Regions from separate parts of the Bhargavaea sp. GQ12 genome, predicted to be linked through region 1. Evidence: riboswitches for the same ligand, from Rfam matches in the RefSeq annotation. Region 1 holds a riboswitch; each other region holds the start of a gene.
What was found. A riboswitch is a leader RNA that binds a small molecule or an ion and turns the genes downstream of it on or off. The one in region 1 is predicted to bind S-adenosylmethionine.
Positions count from the first base shown of each region.

Region 2: it holds a riboswitch for S-adenosylmethionine, as region 1 does, so the genes downstream of both, AC6CHQ_RS11410 (methionine biosynthesis PLP-dependent protein) here and AC6CHQ_RS09120 (methionine ABC transporter ATP-binding protein) in region 1, are expected to answer to the same signal.
Region 3: it holds a riboswitch for S-adenosylmethionine, as region 1 does, so the genes downstream of both, ssuE (NADPH-dependent FMN reductase) here and AC6CHQ_RS09120 (methionine ABC transporter ATP-binding protein) in region 1, are expected to answer to the same signal.

Region 1 is NZ_JCAXEU010000008.1:49,149-58,794, forward strand. It holds gene AC6CHQ_RS09105 (dicarboxylate/amino acid:cation symporter) at 1-291, opposite strand, end outside; gene AC6CHQ_RS09110 (MetQ/NlpA family ABC transporter substrate-binding protein) at 705-1,562, opposite strand; gene AC6CHQ_RS09115 (methionine ABC transporter permease) at 1,609-2,277, opposite strand; gene AC6CHQ_RS09120 (methionine ABC transporter ATP-binding protein) at 2,270-3,295, opposite strand; SAM riboswitch class I at 3,381-3,489, opposite strand; gene AC6CHQ_RS09125 (thioredoxin family protein) at 3,565-3,864, opposite strand; gene AC6CHQ_RS09130 (toprim domain-containing protein) at 3,878-4,216, opposite strand; gene gcvH (glycine cleavage system protein GcvH) at 4,346-4,726, opposite strand; gene AC6CHQ_RS09140 (arsenate reductase family protein) at 4,799-5,155, opposite strand; gene AC6CHQ_RS09145 (acyl-CoA dehydrogenase FadE) at 5,249-7,036, opposite strand; gene AC6CHQ_RS09150 (acetyl-CoA C-acetyltransferase) at 7,134-8,309, opposite strand; gene AC6CHQ_RS09155 (3-hydroxyacyl-CoA dehydrogenase/enoyl-CoA hydratase family protein) at 8,338-9,646, opposite strand, start outside.
Region 2 is NZ_JCAXEU010000012.1:8,246-17,891, reverse strand. It holds gene AC6CHQ_RS11415 (5-methyltetrahydropteroyltriglutamate--homocysteine S-methyltransferase) at 1-652, opposite strand, end outside; gene AC6CHQ_RS11410 (methionine biosynthesis PLP-dependent protein) at 680-1,807, opposite strand; SAM riboswitch class I at 1,899-2,004, opposite strand; gene AC6CHQ_RS11405 (NADPH-dependent FMN reductase) at 2,220-2,786, shown strand; gene AC6CHQ_RS11400 (hypothetical protein) at 2,897-3,076, shown strand; gene AC6CHQ_RS11395 (hypothetical protein) at 3,281-3,979, shown strand; gene AC6CHQ_RS11390 (nicotinate phosphoribosyltransferase) at 4,158-5,639, shown strand; gene nadE (NAD(+) synthase) at 5,670-6,497, shown strand; gene AC6CHQ_RS11380 (AAA family ATPase) at 6,837-7,736, shown strand; gene AC6CHQ_RS11375 (DUF58 domain-containing protein) at 7,733-8,929, shown strand; gene AC6CHQ_RS11370 (DUF4129 domain-containing transglutaminase family protein) at 8,929-9,646, shown strand, end outside.
Region 3 is NZ_JCAXEU010000018.1:45,990-55,635, reverse strand. It holds gene alr (alanine racemase) at 1-117, opposite strand, end outside; gene AC6CHQ_RS13885 (LolA family protein) at 204-1,346, opposite strand; gene acpS (holo-ACP synthase) at 1,405-1,779, opposite strand; gene AC6CHQ_RS13875 (rhomboid family intramembrane serine protease) at 1,848-2,459, shown strand; gene AC6CHQ_RS13870 (LLM class flavin-dependent oxidoreductase) at 2,658-3,686, shown strand; SAM riboswitch class I at 3,741-3,851, shown strand; gene ssuE (NADPH-dependent FMN reductase) at 4,015-4,560, shown strand; gene AC6CHQ_RS13860 (LLM class flavin-dependent oxidoreductase) at 4,584-5,963, shown strand; gene AC6CHQ_RS13855 (DinB family protein) at 6,007-6,483, opposite strand; gene AC6CHQ_RS13850 (PH domain-containing protein) at 6,542-8,089, opposite strand; gene AC6CHQ_RS13845 (PH domain-containing protein) at 8,079-8,558, opposite strand; gene cshA (degradosome RNA helicase CshA) at 8,763-9,646, opposite strand, start outside.

The DNA.
Region 1 (9,646 bases):
GAAAAACGCCAGGATACCCGCAATGATCGTGGAAGCATAGGCCAGTCCGGTCGAGAGACCCAGCATCTTCGCGGAACCTTTGCCGAGCTTGGCAATGCCGGGTGCAATAAAGCCGATGATGATGAGCGGAACGACGAAGCTTAGAAATCCGCCGAACAGCATATTAAATGTCGCGCCGAGCTCCACGAACCAGAGCCCATACTTTTCCGGGATCTGTGTGAGGATCGCGCCGATGCCGACCGCCAGCGCAATGGCGATGACGATCCGGCCGAGCAGACCGATTTTCTTCATGATGAGTGTTCCCCCTAAAAAGACACTTGTTTTTTTGATGTGACCACTTTATCACATTCCCCCAGCCGTTAGAAGGCTTGGTCACTTATTCAGAATACATTTTCTTGTTAGCGGTTACAACAGGAAAAGACAGGCAGGCAGAACAAAAGCGCAAGCGCCCGTTCAGCAGCGTACAAACTGGAGCCCTTTACAATGAGGTAAAAGAAACACGGTGAGGAACGAACCGATGTTGACTTATCGCAATCGAGAAGGGTGAAGTTTGCCAGTTGCTGGGCGCTGAAGCTGGCCGTGAATGCCGCCTGAATAGCTGTTATCCACAGAGTGACAATTTATAATTTCCTAAGCACTAAAAAAGCCGCCGCGCCGGGATATGTTTTAAATCCCGGCGCGGCGGCCTATTTTGTCCAATTCAATTATTCTCCGTCAACAGGTACGACCGAGCCGCCCCATTCTTCAACGATGAAGTCCTGAATTTCCTTGGAGCGGAGCACTTCGACAAGTGCCTGGATCTCTTCATTTTCTTCGTCACCGCTGCGGACAGCGATCACGTTGACGTAAGGAGATTCGGAGTCCTCGAGTGCGATTGCATCTTCCAGCGGGTTGAGCCCGGCGTCAATCGCATAGTTGGAGTTGATAAGGAGCGCATCCCCTTCATCCTGATTGTAGAGCTGAGGCAGGAAGGATGCTTCATAATCTGCGTCGAACTCGAGGTTTTTCGGATTTTCTACGATATCTTTGACCTCTGCCGCAGTCTTGTCGACTCCCTCATCAAGCTTGATGAGGCCCTGGCTTTCCAGCATGGAAAGGATCCGGCCATGGTCAGCAACCGAGTTGCTCATGAGAATTGTTGCGCCATCCGGCAGATCTTCGAGCGAATCGTGCTTGTTGGAATAGATGCCGATCGGCTCGATATGGATGCCGCCTGCATTCACGAAGTCATAGCCGTGGTCAGCCATCTGAGTTTCAAGATAAGGAATGTGCTGGAAGTAGTTCGCACCAATTTCTTCAGATTCTAGGTCCTCGTTCGGGAGAACATAGTCCTGGTAAGTTTCGATTTCAAGCTCGATACCTTTTTCCTCGAGAAGCGGTTTTGCCTCTTCCAGGATGAGAGCATGCGGAACGTTGGATGCGCCGACAACGAGTTCCTTTGGCTCACCGCCGCCTTCCCCGCCTTCGGATGTTCCTGAAGACGTGTCATCTCCGCCTGCACCGCATGCTGCCAGAGCGAGTGTTCCAGTCGCCAAAAATAGTCCTGCTGCAAATTTCTTCATGATTGTTTCCCCCTTGGGTTTTGTTATTGTTTTTTAATAAAGACTTTTAGCGTTTGTCCGTCCGCTTGACCAGGATATCCCCGATCCACTGGATGGCAAAGACAATGACCAGGATCAGGATCGTGGCGACTATTGTCACGTCGGTCCGGCTTCTCTGAAATCCGTCCAGATAAGCCAGGTTGCCCAGGCCGCCTGCACCGATGATTCCTGCCATCGCCGTATATCCGACAAGCGCAATTGCCGTCACAGTGATGCCGGAGATCAGCGCCGGCATCGATTCCGGAAGAAGCACTTTCCGAATGATGGTCCACGTGGTCGCCCCCATGGAACGCGCAGCCTCAATGACTCCTTTGTCGATCTCCGCAAGTGCGATCTGGACCATCCGTCCGTAAAACGGCGCGGAACCGATGATCAGCGCCGGCAGGGCCGCATTCGGGCCGCGGATCGAACCGAGCAGGAACTTCGTCAGCGGAATCAGCAAAATGATCAGGATAATAAATGGAATCGACCGGAAGATGTTGACGAATGCCGCTGTGATCAGGTTGGACAGCCGGTTCTGATAGATTCCTTTAGGACCTGTCAGGAAAAGCAGGATGCCGAGCACGAGCCCGATCAGGAAAGTGAACAGTGTAGCAACTGCTGTCATGTATAGGGTCTCGAGCGTAGCTTCCCACATCTTGTCCCAGTCAACGTTCGGAAACAGTTGTTCAATCACGGTCGATCACCTCTGTTTCCACGCCTTCCGAGTGAAGGAATTCCACTGCCTCGGTAATCGCTGACTCATCGCCGGCCAGATTCAGGATGATGGACCCGAAAGTCCCGCCATGCGTCTGCGAGACATTGGCCTGCAGGATGTTGACATCGATGTTGAATGTCCGGATGAGCCGGGCAAGTACAGGCTCTCCCGTACGTTCGCCGACAAAGCCCAGACGGATCAATGTGCCGTCCGGGTTTTCCTTGATCAGTTGCCCGATCGCCTGCTTTACATCAGGTGACTCCGTGACCTGTGAGACAAAACGCTTCGTGATCGGCTGCTGCGGCGAGCGGAAGACCTGGAGTACATTCCCCATCTCGACGACCCGGCCTGCCTCCATGACCGCCACCCGGTGACAGATTTTCCGGATGACGTGCATTTCATGCGTAATCAGCACAATCGTGAGGTTCAGCCGCTTATTGATATCTGTGAGAAGGTCCAGGATCGAATCGGTCGTCTCCGGGTCGAGTGCGGAGGTGGCTTCGTCGCAGAGCAGTACATCCGGATCATTGGCCAGCGCGCGGGCAATCCCGACACGCTGTTTCTGTCCGCCAGAGAGTTCGGACGGATAGGCGTCCTCTCTGCCCTCAAGGCCGACGAGCCGGATCAGCTCCCGTACTTTCGGCTCCCGATCCACTTTTTTCACCCCTGCAATTTCCAGAGGGAATGCAATGTTCTCCGCAACCGTACGGGACCATAGCAGATTGAAGTGCTGAAAAATCATACTCACCTTCTGGCGGGCCTTCCTCAGATCCGCCCCGGAGACCGAGGACATTTTCATGCCGTTTACAGTCACGTTGCCGCTCGTCGGCTTTTCAAGGCCATTCAGCATACGGATCAGTGTGCTTTTACCTGCACCGCTGTAGCCGATGATGCCGAATATCTCCCCTTCACGGATTTCAAGATCCACCGCATCGACCGCGGTGAGTGTCCGGTTGGAAAGCCGGAACTGTTTGGTTATCTGTTCTAACTTAATCATTTGGTCACCTCTGTAATAAAAAAGACCTGTCTGCGGGCAGGCAGACAGGTCGCGCAGCCGTTCCGTCTCAGGTCCGGCGCATTTCCTCTCATCTGCCAAAGCGCTTGCGCTTTGAGTGATTTGGCACCATTTCACGTTTCCGTGACGGTTGCCGGGCTTCATCGGGCACTTCCCTCCGCCGCTCTCAATAAGAGTTTCCGTATTCGTTTAGGTTCATCCGTCTGTAGGATGACTGATGGATGAAACTATATCATAGCGCCTGATTGGCGTCAACTTAATTTTTCATAGAGATATGGGACCGACTGGAAAGCATATATCTTCTCCACTTCCCTGCCCTCTTTTGCAACCAGAAGGCACGGAACGCTCTCCACAACATACTTGGCGGCAACTTCTTCATGATAGTTGAGGTCGGCCTTGCCCAGTTTGACTTCCGGAAGGAGTTTTTCCACGACCTCCATCATCCTCGACGCCACCTGGCACGTCCCGCAAAGCGGTGTATAGAGGTAAAAAGCGGCCGTGGCCGGGCTTTTCGATGCTTCTTCAAATTGTTGCAGATTCCATTCTTCCAAACATGCTCATCCTTTACAGCAGAAATTCGGTCTTGATTTCGATGTTTGCCGACAGGAGCTCTTCCGCGAGCACACGGAGCGGCGTTGTCGCCACCTCCCGGTATACGCGGTCCGTATACAAATGCCGGGCTTCCGGATACTCTCTCCTGAGTAGCGCCCGCAACTTTTCACCGGAACGGTCGGCATCGAAAAACGCGTAGATATCCGCACCTTCGTACGGTTCGAGAAGTTCTTCGATCCTGGTCGGGCTTGCCGTTCCGTTCGTGCAGATAATATCCACCGGTTCATCCAGTAGCCGGGAAATCCGTTTCCTGTCTGAGCTGCCTTCGACGATAATTACTTTGTCGTTCATCCTGATCCCTCCACGAGCACACCGTGTGATTCAGGACTCATCCGGTTAAGGCTTCGGCTCCGGACGGGGTCCTTCTCTATTAGAAGATGCAAAAAACGCCGGAAGATGCCGGCGTTTCCTGCATGCAGGTCAGCCCTGCGTCATTTGATCGTATTGTTCAGCAGACATAAGCTTATCGATTTCCGAAGAATCAGACGGTTCAACAACGACCATCCACGCCTTTTCGTAAGGCGATTCGTTGACGAACTCAGGGCTATCCTCGAGATCTTCGTTCACTTCAACGACAGTGCCGCTGATCGGTGCATACAGTTCGGATACCGTCTTGACCGACTCAACGCTTCCGAAAGGCTCGTCCGCCTTGATTTCGTCGCCAACTTCAGGCAGTTCGACGAATACGATATCGCCGAGTTCAGCTTGCGCAAAATGTGTGATACCGATCCGGGCCTTGCCGTCTTCAGTCTTGACCCATTCGTGTTCTTCAGAGTAGCGAAGTTCTGTTGGTGTGCTCATTCTGACCCCTCCAGGAATTAGTTATCCATCCATCTCAGTTTGCCATACAGCGGCAGGAAACTCAATAGTCGCTTAATTCCATACGGATTCAAAATCCGCTTCCCGGAATCCGACGGTCGCTTTTTCACCGTCAAAGACGATCGGACGCTTGATCAGCATCCCGTCAGAGGCGAGAAGACTGATCTGCTCATCCTCAGACATCCCGGGAAGGCGGTCTTTGAGACCGCCTTCCCGATAGACTTTCCCGCTTGTGTTAAAGAATTTCTTTAGCTCGAGGCCGCTTGCAGCAATAATTTCCCGGAGCTGTTTTTCGGACGGTGGCGCGTCCTTGATATCGATTTCATCATAGTCCACCCCATGCTCATCCAGCCACTTTTTTGCCTTCCGGCAGGTGGTGCACTTCGGATATCCATAATATGTGATCGCCATTCCCTTGCCTCCCTGCTTCTGCTCATGGGACAAGTATAACAAAAAGCAAGCCCGTTCTGCTTGATGCAGGCCGGGCTTGTAAGAATAACCGGTTCAGACTGTGTATTTAAGGGCTTCGTTCAGCTTGTCTGCCGCTTCACGCTTCAGAGGAATAAGGTTCTTCGGCGTGTAGCGGGTGAGTTTGCGAAGAGCGGACAGCATCATGCGCTGGTTGTCGCCTTCAACGGAAGCGATAAGAACTTCCTTCGCTTCCTGTTCGATGCGCTGCATCGCTTCCTGGCAGAAGACTTCTGTGTAAAGGACCTTCTGGCGGGATTTCTCCTCACCATCTCGGCGGACCGCTTTTTCGGAGCGGAGCAGCGCGGATTCCATCGCGAAGATATCGTTTGCGATGTTGGCAATGTTGACGAGGACTTCCTGCTCGTCTTCAAGCTTCGTGCCAAAGCGCTGTGCAGCCATGCCTGCCGCGAGAAGGCCGATTTTCTTCGCATTCTTCACGAGGATTTTCTCTTGCGCGAGTGCTTCGTCGCCCGGCTCTTCCGGCATCATCATGAGCAGCTCTTCCTGAAGGGACTGGGCTTTCTGGAGAAGCGGCAGTTCACCCTTCATCGCTTTCTTGAGGAAAGTGCCCGGCACAAGAAGGCGGTTGATTTCATTCGTCCCCTCGAAGATCCGGTTGATGCGGGAATCCCGGTACGCACGCTCGACTTCATATTCCTGCATATAGCCGTAGCCGCCGTGGAGCTGGACCGCTTCGTCAACGACATGGTCGAGTGTTTCGGAACCGACGACTTTGTTGATCGAGCATTCGATGGCGTATTCAGCGATGGCCTCTGCGATTTTGCGGCCGTCTTTCTGCTCTTCTTCACTCATCTGTCCCATGCGGTCGTCAAAGTAGCCGACCGTGCGGTAGATGAGACTCTCGGTCGCATACAGTTCGGAAGCAAGCGTCGCGATCTTTTCTTTCGTGAGGTTAAAGGAGGCAATGCTGCGCTTGAACTGCTGGCGCTCATTCGTGTATTTGATGGCCAGTTCAAGTGCCCGCTTGGAACCGCCCACGCCGCCGACACCGAGCTTGTAGCGTCCGATGTTGAGAATGTTGAACGCGATCACATGGCCGCGCCCTTTTTCGCCGAGCAGGTTTTCGACCGGCACTTCCGCATCCTCGAGGATAAGTGTTCGGGTGGAGGAAGACTTGATTCCCATCTTCTTTTCTTCTGCCCCGACGGATACACCCGGATAATCTTTCTCGACGATGAACGCGGTGAAATGCTCGCTGTCGATCTTGGCATACACGACAAAGACATCCGCGAATCCGGAGTTCGTGATCCACTGCTTTTCACCGTTCAGGATGTAATGAGTGCCCGCTTCGTTCAGCTTTGCAGTTGTACGCGCACCTAGGGCGTCCGAACCGGAACCCGGCTCTGTCAGCGCATAAGCGAAGATTTTCTCCGCGGTGACGGAAGGCGGAAGGTACTTCTGTTTTTGTTCTTCGTTACCGAAGAGGACAATCGGAAGTGTTCCGATGCCGACATGCGCCCCGTGAGTGATGGAGAAGCCGCCCGCGACGGACATTTTTTCTGTGATGAGGGCCGAAGAAATCTTGTCGAGGCCAAACCCGTCGTATGCCTCAGGAATGTCCGCTCCCAGAAGACCGAGCTCACCTGCAGATTTCAGAAGCCGCACGGAGTTTTCAAATTCATGGTTTTCAAGCTTGTCGATGACCGGGAGAACTTCGTTCTTAACATACTCTTCCGTCGTCTTGGCGATCATTTTGTGCTCTTCCGTGAAGTCCTCCGGAGTGAACACCTGATCCGCGTCGATGTCCTCAATGAGGAATGCGCCGCCTTTGACGAGCACCTTGCCTTTAGTTTCAGCCATATTCGTTTCCTCCTTGTTTTTTGTTTTATGAGAGTGGGGTTTTCCCACTTTTGAATTAAATGCCTGTCGGGCCTGGACAGCCGCCCTCCGCACTTACTTACAACATTTCGAATACGCCGGCGGCTCCCATGCCTCCGCCGATGCACATTGTGACGACGCCGAACTGTTCGTTGCGGCGCTTGAGCTCGTTCATGAGCTTGAGCGTCAGGATGGCTCCTGTCGCGCCGAGCGGGTGGCCGAGAGCGATGGCCCCGCCGTTGACGTTGACGATCTCTTCATTCAGGCCAAGGTGGCGCATGACCTGAAGCGACTGCGAAGCAAATGCCTCGTTGAGCTCCCAAAGGTTGATGTCTTCAATGGACAGTCCCGCGAGTTTCAGCGCTTTCGGCACAGCTTCGATCGGTCCGATGCCCATCACTTCAGGCGGAACGCCGCCGACCGCAAACGACCGGAACTTGGCGATCGGTTTCAGCCCTTCCGCTTCCGCCTTTTCGCGGTCCATGATCAGAACCATTCCCGCTCCGTCCGATGTCTGGGAAGCATTGCCCGCAGTGACCGATCCCTTCACATTGAACGCCGGGCGCAACTTGCCGAGGGTTTCCATGTTCGTGCCTTCCCTTACGCCTTCGTCCATATCGAAGATGAAGGTCTCTTCCTTCAGTTTGCCATCCGGCCCGACTGTGCGCCGGATCACTTCGACCGGCACGATTTCGTCCTTGAACTTGCCATCGCGGATTGCCGCGGCGGCGCGTTCGTGCGAACGGACCGCAAATGCATCCTGATCTTCCCGGCTCACACCGTATTTCATCGCGACCTGCTCGGCAGTATGGCCCATGCCCATATAGTACTCAGGCGCCGTTTCCGCCAGTGTCGCGTTCGGACGGATCGTATTGCCCATCATCGGAACCATGCTCATCGACTCTGTGCCTCCCGCGAGGATCGTATCCGCATGGCCGAGCATGATCTGGTGCGCCCCGTTGGCGATTGTTTGCAGGCCCGATGAACAGAAACGGTTCACGGTCACTGCAGGCACAGTGTCCGGAAGGCCAGCCAGCCCTCCAATCAGCCGGGCGACGTTCATGCCCTGTTCCGCTTCCGGCATCGCGCATCCGACGATAAAATCATCGATCGGCCCGTCATAGCCTCCTGCGCGCCTGAGGGTTTCCTTTACCGCAACCGCCCCGAAGTCATCCGGGCGGACCGTAGCGAGGGATCCTTTCTTTGCTTTTCCGACCGGCGTCCTGGCACCGGCCACAATCACTGCTTCACGCATGGTTCATCCTCCTCTGTCTGTCCTCCGCTCAGTTGCGGAGCGGCTTGCCTTTTACGAGCATGTGCTGCATCCGCTGCTGGGATTTTGGTTCCGCGACCAGCTGCAGGAACGCCTCCCTCTCCAGGTTGAGCATGTATTGTTCATCGACTTCCGTACCATACGGCACTTTTCCGCCTGACAGGACGAAAGCGAGTTTCTTTGCAATCTTGAGATCATGGTCGCTGATATAGCCGGACAGATGCATCCCTTCAGCACCGACCATCATCGCGGCATAGCCCGGCTCCCCGGCTACCGGAATCGTGCGCTTTGCAGGAGGCGTGTAGCCCGCTTCATGAAGTGCAAGCGCTGCCTGTTTCGCGTCATAAATCTGATGGTCGCGGTTGGCGCTGACGCCATCCGACTTGCCGAGGAAATTGTTCTCCCGCGCCTCCTGTCCGGATGTCGAAACTTTCGCCATCGCAATCGTCTCGAAAACTTTCGCCGCGATATCGACGTAGTCTGCCTTGACTCCGTTCGGCATTCCTTCGAGATGTTTTCGGTAGAGGCTGATGTTTCCTCCCCCGCCCGGGATCAGGCCGACTCCAGTTTCCACCAGCCCGATATACGTTTCCATAGTTGCCTGGATGTGCGCAGCAGGAAGCGTGATTTCCGCACCGCCGCCAAGTGACATGCCATGTGGTGCGACAACAACCGGCTTTTTCGAATAGCGGACCTTCATCATGGCGTCCTGGAAGGACTTGATCATGAAGTCCAGCTCGAAGATGTTGTCGTCCTGTGCTTCCATGAGGATCATGCCGAGATTCGCCCCGACCGAGAAGTTTTTGCCCTGGTTGGCGATGACAAGCCCCTTGTATTGATCGCTGCTTTCCACTTCATTCAAGGAATCGAGAAGCATCTTGATGACGTCCGGACCGAGTGAGTTCGCCTGGGAGGTAAACTCCAGCAGAGCGATGCCATCACCGAGGTCGATCAGGCTTGCGCCAGTGTTCTTCTTGATAACCCCGTGCTTCGCTTTCCACTTTTTCAGATCAATCTCTTTTTCGTTCATCTGGACCGGTGTATAGCCTTCACCGTCAAAGTACTTGATCGTGTCATCTTCCGTTTTATAGAAGGAACTGTTGCCGGAATCCAACAGCTTCTGTACAAACGCCGGAATGTTCCGGCCTTCTTCCTTCATTTGTTTGACGGATTTTTCTACTCCGATCGCATCCCACAGTTCAAACGGGCCCTGCCTCCAGCCGAAGCCCCACTTCATGGCATTATCGATCGATGTGATATCATCCGCGATCTCCCCGACTTTCTCCGCCGAATAGATGAGTGTCGGAGCCAGGATGTTC
Region 2 (9,646 bases), on a different contig from region 1:
GGTCGGAACCGAAGGCGCGTGCAAGCGCCCGGCTTTCTTCGGAGAAGAACAGCGACCATGCCGTGTCATCCAGCTGAAGGTAGCGGCATCCGGCATCATACAAGTCTTTGATGAATGCGCGGTAAGCCGGAATGAGGTCTTTGTAGAAGTCCTCGCCGTTCTGATAAAGGCCGGTTTCGATTCCGCTATGGAAAAAGAGCATGTTCGGGCTCGGGATCGTATACTTCACTTTGACGCCTTCGCCTGCGATTTCCTGGAGCTTACGGAAGTGGTCCAGGAATGGATGAGTTCCGGAATAGCCGATCTTGCCGGTCACCTTATAGCCGTGGGCTTTCGTTTTGACTCCGTTGAACGGGATGCCTTCGCCGGTTTCAGTGTACTCGATGCCGTCCAGGCCAAGAAGGAAGTCCATATGCCACCATGTCCGGCGGAATTCTCCGTCTGTAACGGCAGTCAGGCCGTTTTCAAGCTGCGCTTTGACGAGCTTTTTGATTTCTTCATCTTCCACAAGAACCAGTTCCTCGCGGGTGATCGAGCCTTCCTTGAACTGTTCACGGACATTTTTCAGGCGTTCTGGTCGGAGAAAGCTGCCGACATGGTCGGCTTTGAATGGGGTGCGGACGGTTTTCGTTTCTGGAAGGTTGGCAGTCATAGAGATTCCTCTTTTCATTAGTTTTTGTCAGGCAGATGGCTGTCCGGTTTTTGCAAGGGCGACCCTAAAGGCCTGCTTCAGGTCATCAATGAGATCTTCTGCGTCCTCGATGCCGATCGACAACCGTAGGAGGCTGTTATCGATACCGCGTCGCGTCCGCTCTTCAAGCGGGATATCCGCGTGGGTCTGTGTGGATGGGTAAGTGATAAAGCTTTCGACGCCTCCCAGGCTTTCGGCGAAGGCGATCAGCTGCAGTTCCTCCAGAAGTGGGGCGACGATGGCAGGATCTGCGGTACGGAACGATAGCATCCCCCCACGGCCCGGATAAAGGACCTGCGACACCGCGGGTTCCGACGTAAGATAGGCGGCAATCTCTTTTGCATTCAGTTCATGCTGCTTCATACGGAGAGGAAGGGTTTTCAGCCCCCGGATGACGAGCCATGAGTCGAACGGCGAAAGAACCGCTCCTTCCGCGTTATGCTGGGCGGCCAGCTGTGTGCAAAGGGCTTCACTTTTTGCGACGACGAGTCCCGCCAGTACATCATTGTGTCCACCAATGTACTTGGTCGCGCTATGGATGACGATGTCCGCCCCCAGTGTAATCGGCTTCTGGAGAATCGGCGTGTAGAACGTGTTGTCGACAATCAGCAGGAGACCATGCTGTTTCGCGATTTTGGCGTACACTTCAATATCGATTTCCTGCATCAGCGGATTTGTAGGGGATTCGATGAACAGCGCCTTCGTCGTATCCGTGATGGCACGCTTCACTTCATCGGGATCGCTGAATGTCAGGTAATCGACCGGAATGCCGTATTGCTTCCGGTATTGTTCCAGAAGGCGGTACGTTCCCCCGTATAGGTCCTCCGGCGCGAGAATGCCATCGCCCGGGCGGAATAGGGACAGGACAAGCCGGATGGCGGCCATGCCGGAGCTGCAGGCAAATGCCGCGTCTCCCGCTTCCAGTTCTGCAAAGCCTTCTTCGAGAAGGGCGCGGGTCGGATTCTTTGTGCGGGAGTAATCGAAGCCGGTCGATTGTCCGAGGCCGGGGTGCTCATAGGCGGTGGACAGGTGTATCGGAGGGTTCACCGCTCCCGTCCGGGGATCCGTCCGGTTACCCAGTTGGGCGAGGAGAGTGGCGGTCTTTTTTCTAGTCATTAGGCAGGCACCCTTTCGTTGATAGATGGGAGGGAATAAGAAAAGAGCCCTCCAAATAAGAAGAGGGCTCTGTATTTGTATACAGATGGTCTTCTTATCTTCCGGATCTTTCTGGATCCGCTGGAAGTAGCACCTTTGCCTTAAGGCAGGTTGCTGAGACATCAAAGGGCCAGTCCCTCCGTCTCTCTGGATAAGAATTGCTGATTCAATTGTTTGAAAAATGATTAGACTCACTGTATCACCGTTTAGGGCGGCCCGCAAGCCTTTTTTTTAAAATGAAGATTGAAAGAGTTTCCAGGTGTCCCGGTGAGCAAGAAGAGGGATGAAACATGTCGAATCGTGTAACATAACTGTGGATAAGCCGGAGACTACATTTCCGGCAATACAGTTATGCTGAAGGAGTGTTTCATCCATGACCATCAAAGTCAAAGCAATCATCGGGAGCACCAGCTCCACATCCTATAACCTGAAAGTCGTCGAAGCCATGCGCAGCCGCTACGCGGACCGTCTGGAAATCACGCCGCTCTTCATCAATGCTCTTGAGCCGTATGCAACCGATATTGAAAACAATCCGTCGGAAGATGTCTTGGACTTTAAGAAAGACGTGGCTGATTCCGACGCGGTCCTCTTTGCCGTACCGGAATACAACTTCTCCATCCCAGGCCAGCTGAAAAATGCCATCGACTGGATGAGCCGTGTCGATCTCGTTCTGAACAACAAACCGACATTCATCGTCGGCGCGTCGATGGGCGCGCTCGGCTCCGTCCGTGCCCAGCAGCATCTGCGTGAGATTCTGTCGAACCCGAACCTCGCTCCGGCAATCCTGCCGCAGAACGAAGTGTATATCGGCTCCGTCCACGAGAAAATCGACGAAGCAGGCAACCTTACTGACGAAGGGACCCTCGCGTTCCTCGACATCGTCGTGGACAACTTCATCAAGTTCTACGAGAAGGAAAAGGCAGCAGCAGCTGTCAACTGATCGTAACCGCCCATCCGGCATTGCCGGATGGGCTTTTTGATGGTGTTGATTGCGTGCATGCGCTTGCGGGTAAACTCCATAAAAGAGAGAAAAGAAAAGGAGAGATTGCCATGAACGATAAAAAGGATCGCGCAGGTAAGGCGAGCGAGCAGGCGCTCGGGCCGGACGACAAAAACGATTTCACCGGCATGCCGGACAAACAGAGTCCTGATTTCGAACCGGACCAAAGCCCGGAGGGGCAGGTCGAGCAGGCTGAACAAAGCACAAAGCGGGACAAGGGAGGGGAATAAACCCATTCCGGATCCCGAAATAGGGGGTAAACTCCCATAGGCCGCACGGGCGATTGACGCCGTGCGGCTTTTTGAATGCGCAAAACGGGCGATAACACCGCAGGGCGCCGGTAGATTCGCCCGAGCTGATGCTTGGCCCCCGAATACATTGGTAGAGCAAGGTGAAAAGACCTTGTGAGAAAAAAAGTGGAGGAGGTGAGAAAAATGAACCAAACAGAAATGCAAAACATCCTTAAGCAGGAAATGCCGAATGTCCTTCGCGGCCTTGATGCGGAAATCGCTGAAGCGAAGAATGCCGGAGACGTACAAAGCTTGAACAACCTTCAAGGGCTTCGGGCACAAATGACCCAGACGAATGGTTTCAACTTCAACCGTCTGGTCTTTGACTTTGCGACGCTCGAATTGCCGGCGAATTCTGTCAACACTGACCAAATTCCACCGTTTAAGCTGTTGAGGAACGATCCGTACCTGATCTGCTGCGGAGATTCGGTGGCCGGTGAGGCGCCTATGGCGGACGCAACATCAGTTTACGACCCTTGCGGATGCGGAGGTCTGGTGTTGATTGGTCCGCGCACGGTGGCCGGTTATATCAACTGGTACCTGAAAATCTGTCTGGACACGACTTTCGGGTTCTTCTGGGAGTCTTGCCCGGCTGATAATGAACTGCCGTTCACTGCGACCGGAACAACGTGCGTCATCCAAGAACTCTGTGAGGGCGGTTACGGCACAGACCTTTGTCCGACAGACTTCTGCGGTACAATTTCGTTCGCTATCCGCTGCAAAGGCTGTCCGATTGCAGAGGCGCTTGGACTTGCGGACAATAAGATTGTAGTCACGTACCTGATCGTCCACATTCTGCCAGATTGCGAAGACCCTTATGTCCCTGTTAATGGTGCACAGTAACATTGCTGATGCATGAGAGGAGCCTTCCCGAAAGCGGGGGCTCCTTTTTTGTATTAACAATCGACAGCGTCTCCCGGTAACCGTCACAACCCGCCCTTGATTGCTACCGGGTGTGGCAGGGTATATTCATGTTAATGTATAGTTAGTGTAAATTCTGAACTTGGAAGAAGGGATTCTTGTGTCGACGAATTATGCAGACGACAGTCTGATGCTCCATACAGACCTTTATCAGATCAACATGGCCGAGACGTACTGGGCGGATGGCGTCCATGAGCGGCGCGCGGTGTTCGATCTGTATTTCCGAAAGCTGCCGTTCGGCAACGGCTATGCGGTGTTTGCCGGGCTCGAGCGGGTATTGGAATACTTGAAGGGATTCCGCTTCTCGGAAAGCGATCTGGCTTATCTCCGTGACAATGCCGGCTACAAGGATGATTTCCTGTCGTATCTGGCCGATCTGCGGTTTACCGGGGATGTCTACTCGATGGTCGAGGGGGAGCTCGTCTTCGGCAACGAGCCGATCATCCGTGTTGAGGCGCCGCTGATCCAGGCCCAGCTGATCGAGACTGCGCTTCTCAATATCGTGAACTATCAGACGCTGATCGCGACGAAGGCCAGCCGAATCAAGCAGGTCGTGAAAAATGATGTCGTCATGGAGTTCGGCTCGCGCCGTGCCCAGGAGATGGACGCGGCAATCTGGGGTGCACGTGCCGCGGTGATCGGCGGGGTTGAGGCAACGAGCAATGTCCGGGCGGGCAAACTGTTCGGCATTCCTGTCGCCGGTACGCATGCCCACTCGATGGTGCAGGCGTACGAGAGCGAGTATGATGCATTCCACGCTTATGCGCGCCGTCACAAGGATTGCGTGTTCCTCGTTGATACGTACGACACGCTTAAGATCGGGGTCCCGACGGCCATCCGCGTGGCAAAAGAGCTCGGTGACAAGATCAACTTTATCGGTATCCGTCTCGACAGCGGCGACATCGCCTACCTGTCGAAGGAGTCCCGCCGCATGCTGGACGAGGCCGGATTCAAGGATGCGAAAATCATCGTCTCGAACGACCTCGATGAGTACACCATCATGAACCTGCAGCTCCAGGGGGCGAAGGTGGATCAGTGGGGGATCGGCACGAAGCTGATCACCGCCTATGACCAGCCTGCGCTCGGAGCAGTGTACAAGCTTGTCGCGATCGAAAACGAAGAAGGCGTCCTGGAAGACCGCATCAAGATTTCTTCCACTGCCGAAAAGGTGACGACGCCGGGCCTCAAGAAAGTCTACCGGATCATCGACCGTGAAAACGGCAAGGCGGAGGGCGATTACATCACGATGTGGGACGAGAAGCCGGAAGAGGAGTCCCGCCTCAAGATGTTCCACCCGGTCCATACGTTCATCTCGAAATTCGTAACGAATTTTGAAGCGGTGAATCTGCACCAGGAGGTTGTCCGTGAAGGGCATATTGTCTATGACCTCCCGGAACTGCCGCAAATCACAGAGTTCGCCCACGGACAGCTTAACCTGCTTTGGGACGAGTACAAGCGCTCGCTCAATCCGGAGGAGTATCCGGTCGACCTAAGCCAGAAGTGCTGGGACAATAAAATGCGAAATATCCATGAGGTCCAGGACCGCATCCATGAGTTTGAGACAGACGGAGCGGAAAACTGACCCCTGTCTGAAAAGAAGGAGGAAGTGATTATGACACTGCAGGAAGAGATTATCCGGGAACTGAAAGTGAAGCCGGAAATCGATCCGCGCGAAGAAATCCGCGTGTCGGTCGATTTCATGAAGGACTATGCCCGCGCCCATCCGTTCCTGGAAGGGTTCGTGCTCGGCATCTCGGGCGGTCAGGATTCTACCCTCGCAGGGAAGCTGGCCCAGATGGCGGTGGACGAGCTGAATGAGGAGGAAAGCACGGATCGGTACAAGTTCCATGCGGTCCGTCTCCCGTACGGCAAGCAGTTCGACGAGAAAGACGTCGATGATGCGATGGCATTCATTTCGCCGTCCGAGTCTTATGAGGTCAACATCAAGCCGGCAGTCGATGCCAGCGCGGCGGCCTTGGCCGGAGCGGGCGTGCCCCTGACCGATTACGTAAAGGGCAACGAGAAAGCGCGCGAGCGGATGAAGGCCCAGTTCGCCATTGCCGCGATGAAGAAGTCGGTCGTCATCGGCACTGACCACGGGGCGGAGGCGATCACCGGCTTTTATACGAAGTTCGGCGACGGCGCAGCTGACATCGTGCCGCTTTTCCGGCTGAACAAGCGCCAGGGACGGGCCATGCTCAAGGAGCTCGGCTGTCCGGAGCATCTTTACAATAAGGTTCCGACCGCCGATCTTGAAGAGGACCGTCCGGCCATTCCTGATGAGGTCGCCCTTGGCCTGACGTACGATGACATCGACAATTACCTGGAAGGCAAGAAAAATTCTCCGGAAGCACAGGAGAAACTCGAAGCCTATTACATGAACTCCCGCCACAAGCGCCATCTGCCGATCACGGTATACGATGACTTCTGGAGAAACTGAATCTTGAGAGGAACCCGCCGGGCTGATGCCGGCGGGTTTTTGATTGTAGAAAGACTACCTCTCAACAGAGCGGTTTCGTCATTCGGGCTCTCAATCTCGTCATTCGCAATCATTGCCGCCCGCTAATACACACCATTCGTCCCGGGCAGACCAAACATTTCAATGAATCCACCAGTCAAACGCCCCCTCAGATTGACCCATGCCCTGCCTTCCTCTAAACTGAAATCAGTATAAATAATTTCCAGTAGACCGGCCGGGAAACCGGATAGAGACAGGGGGAACCCGATAGTGGAAGAACACGGAAAGCTGCTTAAAGTCATTGAAAATATCGAAGAAGTGATGATCGGAAAACGTGATGTGGCAGAGCTGAGCGTGGTCGCTCTTCTTGCCGGCGGGCACGTGCTGCTCGAGGACGTCCCCGGCGTCGGGAAAACGATGATGGTGCGGGCGTTGGCGCGATCGGTCGGGGCCGAATTTAAGCGCATTCAGTTTACCCCGGATCTGCTGCCGTCTGATGTGATCGGCGTCTCGATCTACAGCCCGAAAGAGATGGAGTTTCAGTTCCGTCCCGGCCCGATCATGGGGAACATTGTTCTGGCCGATGAAATCAACCGGACGTCCCCGAAAACACAATCTGCCCTTTTGGAAGGGATGGAAGAAGCTTCCGTTACGGTCGACGGCCGTACGCTTGCGCTCCCGGACCCGTTCTTTGTCATGGCGACACAGAACCCGGTCGAGCATGAAGGCACTTATCCGCTTCCGGAGGCGCAACTTGACCGCTTCCTCCTGAAGGTGAAGATGGGTTATCCGGTCCGCGAGGATGAAGTGGAAGTGCTTCGCCGCGCGGAAAAGCAGCCGCCGATTGACCGGATCCAGCCTGTCATTACACTGGATGAGTTGAGGGATATCCGTATCCGTGCAGCAGAAGTTTCGGTGGATGACACTGTGAAGGGCTATATCGTCGATCTGGCCGAAAGCACGCGGAAAAGCCCTGACATCCGTCTTGGTGTCAGTCCGAGGGGATCGATTGCGCTGATGCGGGCTGCTCGCGCACTCGCTTTCCTGGAGGGCCGCGATTATGTACTGCCGGATGATGTCCAGCATCTCGCCCCGTATGTGTTCAGTCACCGGATGATTCTACAGCCGGAAGTGCGCTATGAGGGAATTGATGCAGAGGAATTGGTGGAACGCATCGTCACGAGAACAAAGGTCCCTGTCCGGAGAGCAGGCACACGATGAAGCGGTTTCTCCGCAAGGCGGGACCGATGCTCCGCCTCATCGGAATCCTCGCCGTTCTGGCCGGGGTGTTTGCCTATGCACAGTTCCAGGGGGGCGTCGTCAGCTGGACGGTGTTTTATATGGTGTTGCCGTTTGGCCTGTACGGTATTTTCCTTTACTTTTATCCGCTGCGGGCAATTACTGCGGAGAGGGAAGTCGGGCGACGGGAGATTCCTTACGGGAGCCCGCTCAGGTCAACTGTCCGCTTCGGCCGGCGATTCATGTTTCCGCTTCTTTATGTGACTGTGAAAGAGATTCCGGGAAGCGCGGCACAGCTACCGATGCCGACCACTCTTTTTCTTTGGGGATTCCGCAGGAAAAAGGATTGGTCCTATGAGACCGGTCCGCTGATGCGCGGGGAACATGTGCTGGAAGGAATCGAGATCGAAGCATCCGACTTTTTCGGCTGGATGAGGAAACGTCATTTCATCCCGCTGCGCCAGACCATCACCGTGCTTCCGAAGGTGACCGACATGCGGGAAGTTCCTTCCGCTGCCTCCGAAGAGCGGGGCAGCGCGGCGGCATCATTCGCTTCCGTGAAAGAGTCGTCCGTCGCCACGGGGATCCGGGATTATCAGCCGGGGGATCGGCTTTCCCGGATCCACTGGCCGGCTTTTGCGCGGACTGGAGAGCTCCATTCGAAGGAACTGGAGGACCGCAGGGCGCAGGACCTTCTGCTCGTCCTGGACGGTTCGCCGTCTCCGCAATTCGAGGAGCAGGTCGGTTTCGCGGCGTCCATACTGAAAAAGGCGGTCGAATCCCGCTCGGCTTCCGGGTTCCTGAGCCTCGGGGAAGCGGGCGCGGCGATTCCCCGGGTGGAAGGGCCGGACAGTCTCAGGGCAGCGATGCTGCATCTGGCGCGGTTCAGGCCTTCTCCCTCCGGAGGGCATCTGCCGCCGGCGGACAGCCGCGCGCTCGCGGCGGCCCGTACGATGACGGTCATTACAGGTCCGCTTACGGAAAAATGGGTGGCCGCGTTTCTCCGGGAAGCCCGGCAGGCGTCCGGCGGTATCCTCTTTTCTGTTCTCGGGAAGGACGAGCACCCGGGCCGCGTGGGCATGGAAGCCGCACGTGCAGCCATTGCCGCCGGATTTGATGTCCGGTTTGTCACGGAACGGGACTTTGCGGATCCGGAAAGGGGAGGTGCGCGCTGATGAACCAGAAAGCGGTTGACCGGATTTTCCTCGGCCTCATTTATGTTCTGGTGGTTCTCCTCGTCAGGGAGTGGCTTCTCCCGATCATCGAACTGACCGGGGCGGGCCACCTGGCACTCTTTGTTATCTTCGTCGGTCTTTGTTTTGCCTTCCCGCTTTTCGGTGCACCCTGGTGGCTCTCCGGGCCTGTGAAGCTGATCTATGCAGTCTGGTTTATCGCCCATGCGCATATGGACGGACCTGCGACGCCTGTTACGTCGGTGTCATTTGTCCTGGGTGACCTTCTGCAGAATGCCGGGCTCCTCGTCACGGGCGAGCTTGGCCGCATTACCGATCCGTTCCGGACAGTGCTGTTTCTCGCACTGCTGTGGATGGCGTCTTACCTGATCCAGTATTGGATCAACGTGAAGATGTCTGTCCTTATTTTCTACGGGATGACGGTGATCTTCATCACGATCCTGGATACGTTCAGTCCGTACAGCGCAGATGCGGCAATTCTCCGCGTCCTCGTGATCGGCTTCCTGCTGCTCGGGCTCACGTTCCTCGCGAAGCTTGCGGATGGGCAGGGTAAGCGGCCTGGCCTGCCGGCATTCCTGGTGATGACGATTCCGCTGCTCGTGCTGGTCACGGCGGCCGGCGCTGTGAGCCAGTTTCTTCCGAAGTCCGATCCCGCCTGGCCGGACCCGGTGCCGTTCATCAAGTCGTTCGCCGAAGGGG
Region 3 (9,646 bases), on a different contig from region 1:
CACCGCGATCACGCCAGTGTCCGGGCCGGTCAGACGTGCCGTGTTTCGCACGTTTTCCCGGATCGCCTCCAGATCGATGGCCGCCACTGTCGGCCGGCCCCATTCCATTTGTTCCATTTCCCCGTTCTCCCTTCGAATTGACGGATATCTCTTTATCTTTTTCATTATCCGCCCGGAGGGAGAAAGCCGTCAATACTTGCAGGTCACTTCTGTTCTGCTTCGATCATCGATGTCGCGACTTCCACCATCTCCTCGCGGCTCAGTGCATTCGAGGCGAGGAAGTAGGATACGCCGCCCTTTTCCCAGCTGACCGAGTTATCGGTGATTGCGCCGATTGTGAAGCCGAGGTGTGCCGGATCCCCTTCCGCGAATACCGGAACGAGCGCTTCTTTAGGAGACTTCGCCTGCTGCTGGACGATGACGAATTCCTTCTCGCCGCCGTATGTCAGGTAGACGCGCTTTTCTTCACCTTTGCCGACAACTTCTTCTTCCAGCAGGTCGACGCCTTCCCATTTCAAGAGCGGATAGGATGTGCGGAATTCCTCACCATCCAATTCGGCACCCGCTTCTTCATCTCCTTCTTCTGTCTTGCCTTCTTCATTGCCTTCTTCATCGGTCGCACTGTCTGATTCTTCCGTGGTGCCTTCCTGGTCTTCGCCTTCTGCCTCTTCTTCCGTCGCATCGGCGTCATCCGCGGATCCTTCGGCGCCTTCAGGTGCCTTCGAATGCTTTTCAACCGCATAGTCGCCGGCACTGCGCTCTGTGCCGAGAGAGATTTTTTCAAACGTGATCTTCATCTGCTCTTCCTTGTTTTCATTGAGCACCGACACCTTCACAGGGAGGAGCGATTTCTTGTCGATGTGGATACGCTGATAAGGCAGCATCTTCCGGTGGTTGTTCCGTGTGACCGTCTCAAAGACATATTCCTTGTCTTCTTCCTTCATCACCGCATCCTTGTCCGCGCGGATGTCTTCCGCAAGCGCACCGATCAGATAAGCCTGGCTGTTTTTCTCCGGCCAGTCACTCTGGAACTTGTACGTTTTGCCGATTGAAGGCGTAACGACAAATACCCCATCCTTGTTGCGGAGGATCATCTGGGACTCCTTGGAGCCCTGCTGGGCCACATTGACCCGGTAATAGTCCGGCTTTGTGTGCCACACTTCCACGTCATACAGCCTCGGCTCATCGCCGGTTTTGATCTCCATGACGGCGGTGAGTTCATAACCTTTTGCATCCGTCCATTTGCCGCTCAGCTTTTTCATGACGTCTTCCTTCGACTGTGACCCGCATGCCGCCAGCAGCATGACGAGCACGATGAGCATTCCTGCGAATATCCGGCTCCGCAATTCCTTCACCCTTTCTCATTTCGCTCCTGTGGAACATCCTATGAGAGAGGGGCCGGGTTTATTCGGACAGGGCTGCCGGGAATCCGGTCAGGATCACTTGGGCGGCTGCATATTCACGCGAATGCGTGATCGAGACAAAACCAGGCGCCGGATTGCCCCTGAAATACAGCATTGGCCTGCCGCCTTCGCCGGAAAGCACACTGATGTCGGAAAACGCGCACGACGCGCCAATTCCGGTGCCGAGCGCTTTTGCAAATGCTTCCTTGGCGGCAAACCGCCCGGCAAGATATTCGGTCCGGCGGGTGCCGCCGAGCTGATCATATCGCTCCAATTCTTCCTTGCTCAGGATCCTCTCCCGGAAGCGGTCGCTGCGGCCGTCCGCCTGCCTGATCCTGTCCATTTCCACTATATCAAGCCCAATTCCCGTGATCATCCGTTCTCCCCGCTTTCTGGACCGCGCCAAACGCGGTATACTGTTCTTATGTAAATTGAGGTGAAACCATGTTTATCAGAAGAGAAAGCTTCTCCGAGTACATCCGGCTTTATCCGGTCGTCTCGGCGCTGATCGCGATCAACGTGATCATCTACATCCTGACCATCCTGCCCGGCATCGGCGACCTGATCATGTTCCATGGAATGGGCATCAACCGGCTGATCGCTGACGGCGACTGGTGGCGCTTTATCACACCGATGTTCCTGCACGCCGGACTCATGCATGTCCTGTTCAATATGTTCGCCCTGTTCCTGTTCGGCCCGGAGCTTGAGCGGATTGCAGGCAAGATCCGGTTCCTGAACCTGTTTTTCCTGGCCGGCCTATTCGGCAATGTCGCATCCTATTTTCTGCATGACGGCTCTTACGCCTATGTCGGCGCAAGTGGTGCCATCTACGGAATCTTCGGCGCGTTCGGCGCATTTGTGTACCATACGAAGGGCGCATTCCCGCAAATCCGCCAGATCATCCTGCCGATCATCGTCATCAGCGTGATCATGACGTTCCTGACACCGAACATCAACATCACCGCCCACCTGACCGGCCTGGCAGTCGGCTTCCTCGTCGGCTTCAGCTACTTCCAACCGAAGAATATCACAAGCTGGCGCAAGAAGCGCCGCTAAAGTACCCCAAGCCCTGCTCCCGCAGGGCTTTTTTGATGTGGTTCTGCTAAGGTACCTTCCCGCCTGCGAAAAATTCAACCTACCCTAAAACCTACTAATCAGGTAGAGTTATAAGGGTATTAGAATTCAGTGTGCACTGACACCTGCCTGCCACCAAACATTCAGGCATTTGAAATCACCATATTGGAGGGGTTCTTCATGAGCTATCAACTTGGCATATTAGATCAAAGCCCGGTTTTTCCGGGGGCGTCCGCAGAGCACGCCCTGCAGCAGACAGTGCAACTGGCCCAACAGGCGGAAAAATGGGGGTATAGCCGGTTCTGGGTGTCCGAGCATCATCACTCCCAGGACGTAGCCGGTTCATCACCTGAGGTGCTGGTCTCCCATCTGCTGGCCAAAACAGAGTCCATCCGCATCGGGTCCGGAGGCGTCATGCTCCAGCACTACAGTCCTTTTAAAGTCGCTGAAAACTTCCATCTGATGTCCGCGCTTGCTCCTGGAAGGGTCGACCTCGGTATAGGAAAGGCACCCGGCGGCCTTCCCCTCTCCACGAAGGCCCTGCAATTTGGGACGGTCAACGACGGGACAGACTTTGCCGAATGGCTGGCCCATCTGATGCAACTGATCCGGGATGAAGTACCGGAAGCTCATCCGCTGGCCGGCATCCAGGCCACCCCTCTCCCGTCCAAACGGCCTGATGTCCATCTTCTTGGTGCAAGCCCGGATAGCGCCCGGCTCGCGGCAAGACTGGGAATCGGATTTGTATTCGCTTTGTTCATCAACAACAATCGCACCGTGCTGGAAAAATCAGCCGCCGCGTACCGGGAACTTCATCCCGGCGGAACATTCATCGCTGCCGCCCATGTGCTGGCAGCGCCGACGCAGGCAGAAGCTGAAAATCTGGCAGGTGATTACAAAATCATCAAAGTGCATCTGCAGAACGGCCGTTCATTCACGCTGACATCCACCGAAGCGGCTCATTCGTTCGGCAGACAGGCAGGTGTTCCCTATGAAGTCGAAGAGCTGAAGGCAGACATCATCGCAGGGACACCCGACTATGTGCATCAGCAACTGGCGCAGCTCCATGAGGCTTACCGGATAGATGAATTCATCCTGCACACAGCGCTGCCGAAAGTAGCTGAACGCGCCCGCTCCTTCCGGCTGCTGGGTCCGCATCTTATTCCGGCAAGTGACAGCTCTACAGAAAAGTCTGAAATTTATCGTTGACAATGCCGAAAGCTTTGCTATACTGTTCATCAAGCTGAAAAATTCATAATTTTTTTCTTATCAAGAGAGGTGGAGGGACTTGGCCCTGCGAAGCCTCAGCAACCAGCAAACTCCGGTTTGTATGGTGCTAACTCCGGAAGGACAGATCTGTCCTGAAGATGAGAAAACAGTCAGGCAGGCGTAATTGTATTCTGCCCAGGCTCTTCTCTCATTCTTGAATGGGAAAAGGGCCTTTTCCTATTCTTCATCCTTTCCGGAACCTTTCAGCGGAATCCGTCAATCCAACCCCATCCGCCAAATGACCTCATTAAAGAAAGGATGAATATCCATGACCGAAATTGTCATCATCTCCGGCAGTCCGAGTGCCGCTTCCCGCTCGGACCGAGTACTCGGCTACATCGGAGGGCTGCTTGAAGACAAGGGGTTCATCGTCACCCACCTGAGCGTGCGGGACATTCCCGCCGAAGCCCTCTTTACAGCAGACTTCAGCCACCCGTCCGTCACGGGCGCCGCAGCGAGCATCCGGGAAGCGCAGGGGGTCGTCGTCGGCTCCCCTGTCTACAAAGCCGCTTATTCAGGAGTCCTTAAGGCGTTTATCGACCTTCTGCCTCAAGATGTGCTGGAATCCACCCCCGTCCTTCCGCTCATGACCGGCGGCAGCCCCGGGCATCTGCTGGCACTCGACTATGCCCTCAAGCCGCTCCTTTCCACGCTGAAGGGGCATGCCCTAAAAGGGATTTACCTGACGGATGATGTGATCGACAAGAATCTCGACATCCCTGTGCTTGACGGAGACTGCCTCAGCCGCCTTGAGAAACAGACGGCCTATTTTGCGGAACTGATCCGAAGGCAGCACAGCCGAACCCATGCCTGAGCCAGAATGAAAGGATGATGACCATGACCAAAAAACGTATTTACCTGAATGCGTTCGAGATGAACACAGCGGGTCACCAGTCTCCCGGCCTCTGGGCGCATCCCGATGACCAGTCCCACCGGTACAAGGACTGCGACTACTGGATCGAGCTTGCACGCATCCTCGAGGAGACCCGCTATGATGCTGTGTTCCTTGCAGATGTACTTGGTACGTACGATGTCTATGGCGGTTCCCGCGAAGCAGCGGTGCGACAAGGTGCACAGTCGCCGGTCAACGACCCGAGCCTCGTCGTCCCCCTCATGGCGGCTGTCACGAATCATCTCGGCTTTGGTGTCACTGCCTCCGTCAGCCACGAGCATCCGTACACGTTCGCCCGCCGAATCTCGACACTCGATCACCTGACAAAGGGACGTGTCGGCTGGAACATCGTCACATCCTACCTGAAGAGCGCCGCCCTCAACATGGGTCTGGACGAACAGGTTTCCCACGACGAGCGCTACGACATCGCGGAAGAATACTTGGAAGTGTGCTACAAACTGTGGGAAAGCAGCTGGGAAGATGATGCCGTGAAAGTCGACAAGGAAAACCGTGTGTATTCGGATCCTTCCAAAGTCCACGATATCGGCCATCACGGCAAATACTTCAAGGTGCCGGGCGCCCATCTGTCGGAACCGTCCCCTCAGCGTACACCGGTGCTGTTCCAGGCTGGCGCGTCGCCAAAGGGCCGTTCATTCGCAGGAAGGCACACTGAACTCGCCTTTATCGGAGCACCAACGAAAAACGCGGCCAAACAGACCGTCACGAGGCTCCGGGAAGCGGCAGCTGAAGCCGGACGTGATCCGGAAGAGATCAAGATCCTGACACTGGTCACACCGGTCATCGGGCGGACCGAGCAAGAAGCCCGTGAGAAGTACGATGAGTACCAGTCCTACATCTCCGATGAAGGCGCACTTGCCCTGTTCGGCGGCTGGACGGGCGTCGACCTGTCAGGCGCCGACCTTGATGCCGGCGTCGAATACGTCGAAAATGACGCGATCCGCTCCACGCTCGAGACATTCACGAAAATCGATCCGGAACGCAACTGGACAATCCGTGAGATCATCAAATCGATTGGCGTCGGCGGCATGGGCACCGCAATCGTCGGCACGCCGGAGCAGGTTGCGGACGTGCTCGAGGCGTGGGCCGACGAGACCGGCGTCGACGGATTCAACATCGCCTATGCCCTTGCGCATAGGACCTTCAAGGAATTCGGCGAATGGGTCATCCCGATCCTCCAGGCACGCGGCCGTGTACCTAAAGATTACGGGGGCACCTCCTTGCGCGACAACCTGTTCGGCAATGGCAACCGCCTCCCCGCCCGTCATCCAGGAAAGCAGTTCAGCCGGAAACCGGAAACCGTCTGAACAGGAAAAATCCCGTGCCGCTTTGCGGTCCGGGATTTTTCTGTCACTCAGCGGCACGGATCAGTTTCCTCATCTGCCTGATTGTCTCCAGATGAAGGGCTTCATGGTAAAACGAGAACAGCAGTGTTTCGCCGGTCATGCGGAATGTGAGGCCCATGCGGTTCGTGAACGGTTCCGGAAGCGGCTCGTCCAGGCGGCCTGCCCGCAGCTTTTGAAGACGCTCCGTCTGGGTGTCCAGTTCCTCCCTGATCTCGATCAGAGACGGGGGCTCACTCTTCCAATCAGACGGCTTCGTGCCCGCAGCAAAGTACTCCGGGTATTTCGCAGCCAGCTCCATCTCTTCGCCTGCCACTTCCAGGGCGAGCCGCTCCTGGATAAACAGGATATGCCCAAAATTCCAGTGGATATTGTTGCTGAACCCGTCTGGAATAATGCCCGCAATTTCCTCGGGTGTTTCGTCCAAGCATTTCAGCGTCATCTCACGGACCGTCTGCATATGGCGAAATATAAGCTCTTCCAACCCGACCCCTCCTGTCAGAAAAGGGCCTCCCGGCTCGGGGAGGCCCGTCTGTATGAACTTATTCGCCTTCGGCGGCAGGAGTTCCTTCAACGGAAGCCGGTGTCTGCGCCCGATTTCTCGGGTCGTACCAATCCATCAGCAGGTCCGCATCCGCCTCATCGATATGGCGGATGGGTGCTTTGCTGGGCATGACGCCAGACTTGAATGCTGCCGTGACAGTCGCGACATTCCTCCGCCTCTGGAAGATGGTCTGATGCTCCTGCATCGATTGGACCCGCTTCCTGAACACATAGACCGTGTGCAGCGTAAAATCACGCCACCGGACGGTCAGCTGGCGATCCCTTACAGCCCAGCCCGCAGAGCGGTGCTGCCAGAGTCCGAGCAGGATAATCAGCGGGATGATGAGCAGCGCAAGCAGGCCATACGGGAACAGGAAGTACCCTGAAGCGGCCGTCAGCGGAATTACCCAAATAAAGTCGAGCCTGTAATAGAACGGACGGGATTTCACAGGAATCCTCTTTAGTTCTCCAGATGTTTCAATATCGGGGAAAAGCTCCGAAAGAAGCCCGTTGACTTCCCGCTTCTTCACGAGCGGGAACAGCCCGATTGCCGCGCCTCCCTCTTTCGCGCTCCCTCCGGCGCTATGCACCTTGACCGATACATAGCCGAGAAGTTTCTGGAACGGGTTCTCGCTCACCCGCACCGCCTGGATGCGCTTCAGCGGTACGGTGACCCGTTTTTTCTCCAGGAGCCCTCTTGAGATGAACAGGTCATCCCCGTCAAACGAGACAGTGAATCCGTAAAATCCGAGGTACGTCCAGGCGACAGACAGGACCCAGCCGACGAGCATCACCGCAAGGACCGCCACGGCGACCATGAACACGCCAAACCGGATAAACGCGACCACTTCGTCATAGATCACGTCAAACGGCAGGATGTCGGCGAACTGCGACAGGAAAATCGCGATCCCGGAGAAGATGATGCCGATCCTTCCCGAGAACGTCGCCAGAAGGAAAATTTCCTTGCGTCCCATCCGGAAAAGGACTTTCGCTTCTTCCTCCGGTTCTTCTGCCGGAAGGACGGCGACCGCTTCTGTCCCATCCTCCTGCACTTCCTGCAAGCCTGCACGGCGGCGTTTCGCCTCGGAGATGACCGAGCTCACACGATCCGCCTCCGCACGGGTCACCGCCGTCAGGTCCGCCTCCGCCCCTTCCAGGACGGACGAGTTGCCCGCAGTCTCGATCTTCACCTTGACGAGCCCGAACGGCCGGTGGAAGATCCCTTCCGTGTAATCGACACTCTGAATCCGTTCAAACGGGATATAGCGCTTTTTCTTTACAAACAGCCCGTGCTCGATCCGGAGTTCCCCGTCTTCGAACCAGTAGACGAACCGTTTCCATTTGACGAAGCCGGCAACCGCAGTAAACACGACAAATGCACCAAAAATCAGGATGGTCAGATTATCCAGCCAGAAATTCCCCGACCGTTCCCGTCCAATGCCGTTCGCCACAACGATGACGAGGAGCGGAATGATCGCTTCCTTCAGCGTCTTCAGAAGCTCGATGACAGCAGTGACCCAGTGCAGCCTGTTCTTCTCAGACATCATCTTCCGCCACCCTCGCGAGCACGGAGATCCGGCTCCTCAGCTCGTCGGCCTCTTCCATCTGGAGCGCCGGGATTTCGTGATTGGTCGCGGCCGTCGATACGGTAATGCCGGAGAGGGCATATTTCCTGAGGATCGGGCCCTGGCTCGTGTCGACATGCTGTACCCGGACCATCGGCACGAGCGTCCTCTTTACGATGAACAGCCCATGCTGCAGCTCGATTTCCGTTTCCCTCACTTCGTACCTCCAACGCTGCCATCGGATCTTCGGAAACAGGAAAATCAGCAGATACGCCGCAATCACGGAAACCGCCCCCGACACGATATAAATCCAGATCGGGCCTTCAAATATGTATGCCAGTACACTAGCCGCAATCGCCGGGACAAGGACAATCAGCGTATAGAAGATCCCATGGATCCTCCAGACGGTGAGCCCCTTCTCGGATATGCGGTTCGCCGGTTCTCTTCTCATCCGGTTCACCCCTTCTATGACTTCTTTCTATTGTATACGGAAAGGCTTGGGAAACGTTTCATAAATTTAATCATAAAGGGTTGAGACTTTGCAAGGCGGCACTTTGCCAGTTTCAGAGACCCTTTCGCAAACTCATTCATCACTTTCGCCAGAACGCAAAAAAACCCGGAAAGCCTGAACGGCTTTCCGGGTTCTTTAATGTTCTTATCGGTTGCGCGGGCGTCCGCCTGGGCGGCGTCCGTCACGGCGACGGCTGCTGTCGCGGTTGTAGCCGCCACTTCTGCCGGAGCCACTGCGGCCCTTGTAACCGCCGCCGCGGTTTCCACCACGGAACGGAAGCGGTTTTTCTTCGGTGATTTTGACTGGTGTGCCGTCCGGCTCGCGAGTAAGCGATTTGATCGCTGCTGCGATGAGGTCAATGGCATCGTTATCCTGCAGCATTTCTTCTGCGAGGATGCGATAGTCGTTGAGCTCGTTTTTCTCGACGAGTTCCTTCAGCTGGCTGACGGCAAGCTTTTGCTGGCCGGCCAGCGCTTCGTCCTCGGATGGCGGACGAAGTGGCGTCATGCGCTTTTTCGTTGTTTCCTCAACCGTGCGGAGGTAACCCATCTCACGCGGTGTGACGAATGTGACTGCAACCCCGCTCTTGCCTGCACGGCCGGTACGGCCGATGCGGTGGACATAGCTTTCAGGGTCCTGTGGAATGTCGAAGTTGTAGACGTGTGTGACGCCCGAGATATCAAGGCCACGTGCAGCAACGTCAGTCGCAACGAGGATATCGATCTTGCCTTCTTTGAACTGGCGTAGGACCGACAGGCGCTTTGCCTGTGTCAGGTCGCCGTGGATGCCTTCTGCGAGGTATCCGCGGAGGTTGAGTGCTTGTGCCACTTCATCGACGCGGCGCTTTGTGCGGCCGAAGATGATTGCGAGTTCAGGCGTGTGAACGTTCAGCAGGCGTGTGAGGGCATCGAACTTTTCGCGTTCCTGCGCTTTCACGAAGAACTGCTCGATGTTCTCGACCGTCATCTCCTTCGCCTTGACGCGAACTTCTGCAGGCGAGTGCATGTAGCTGTCCGCGATTTTGCGGA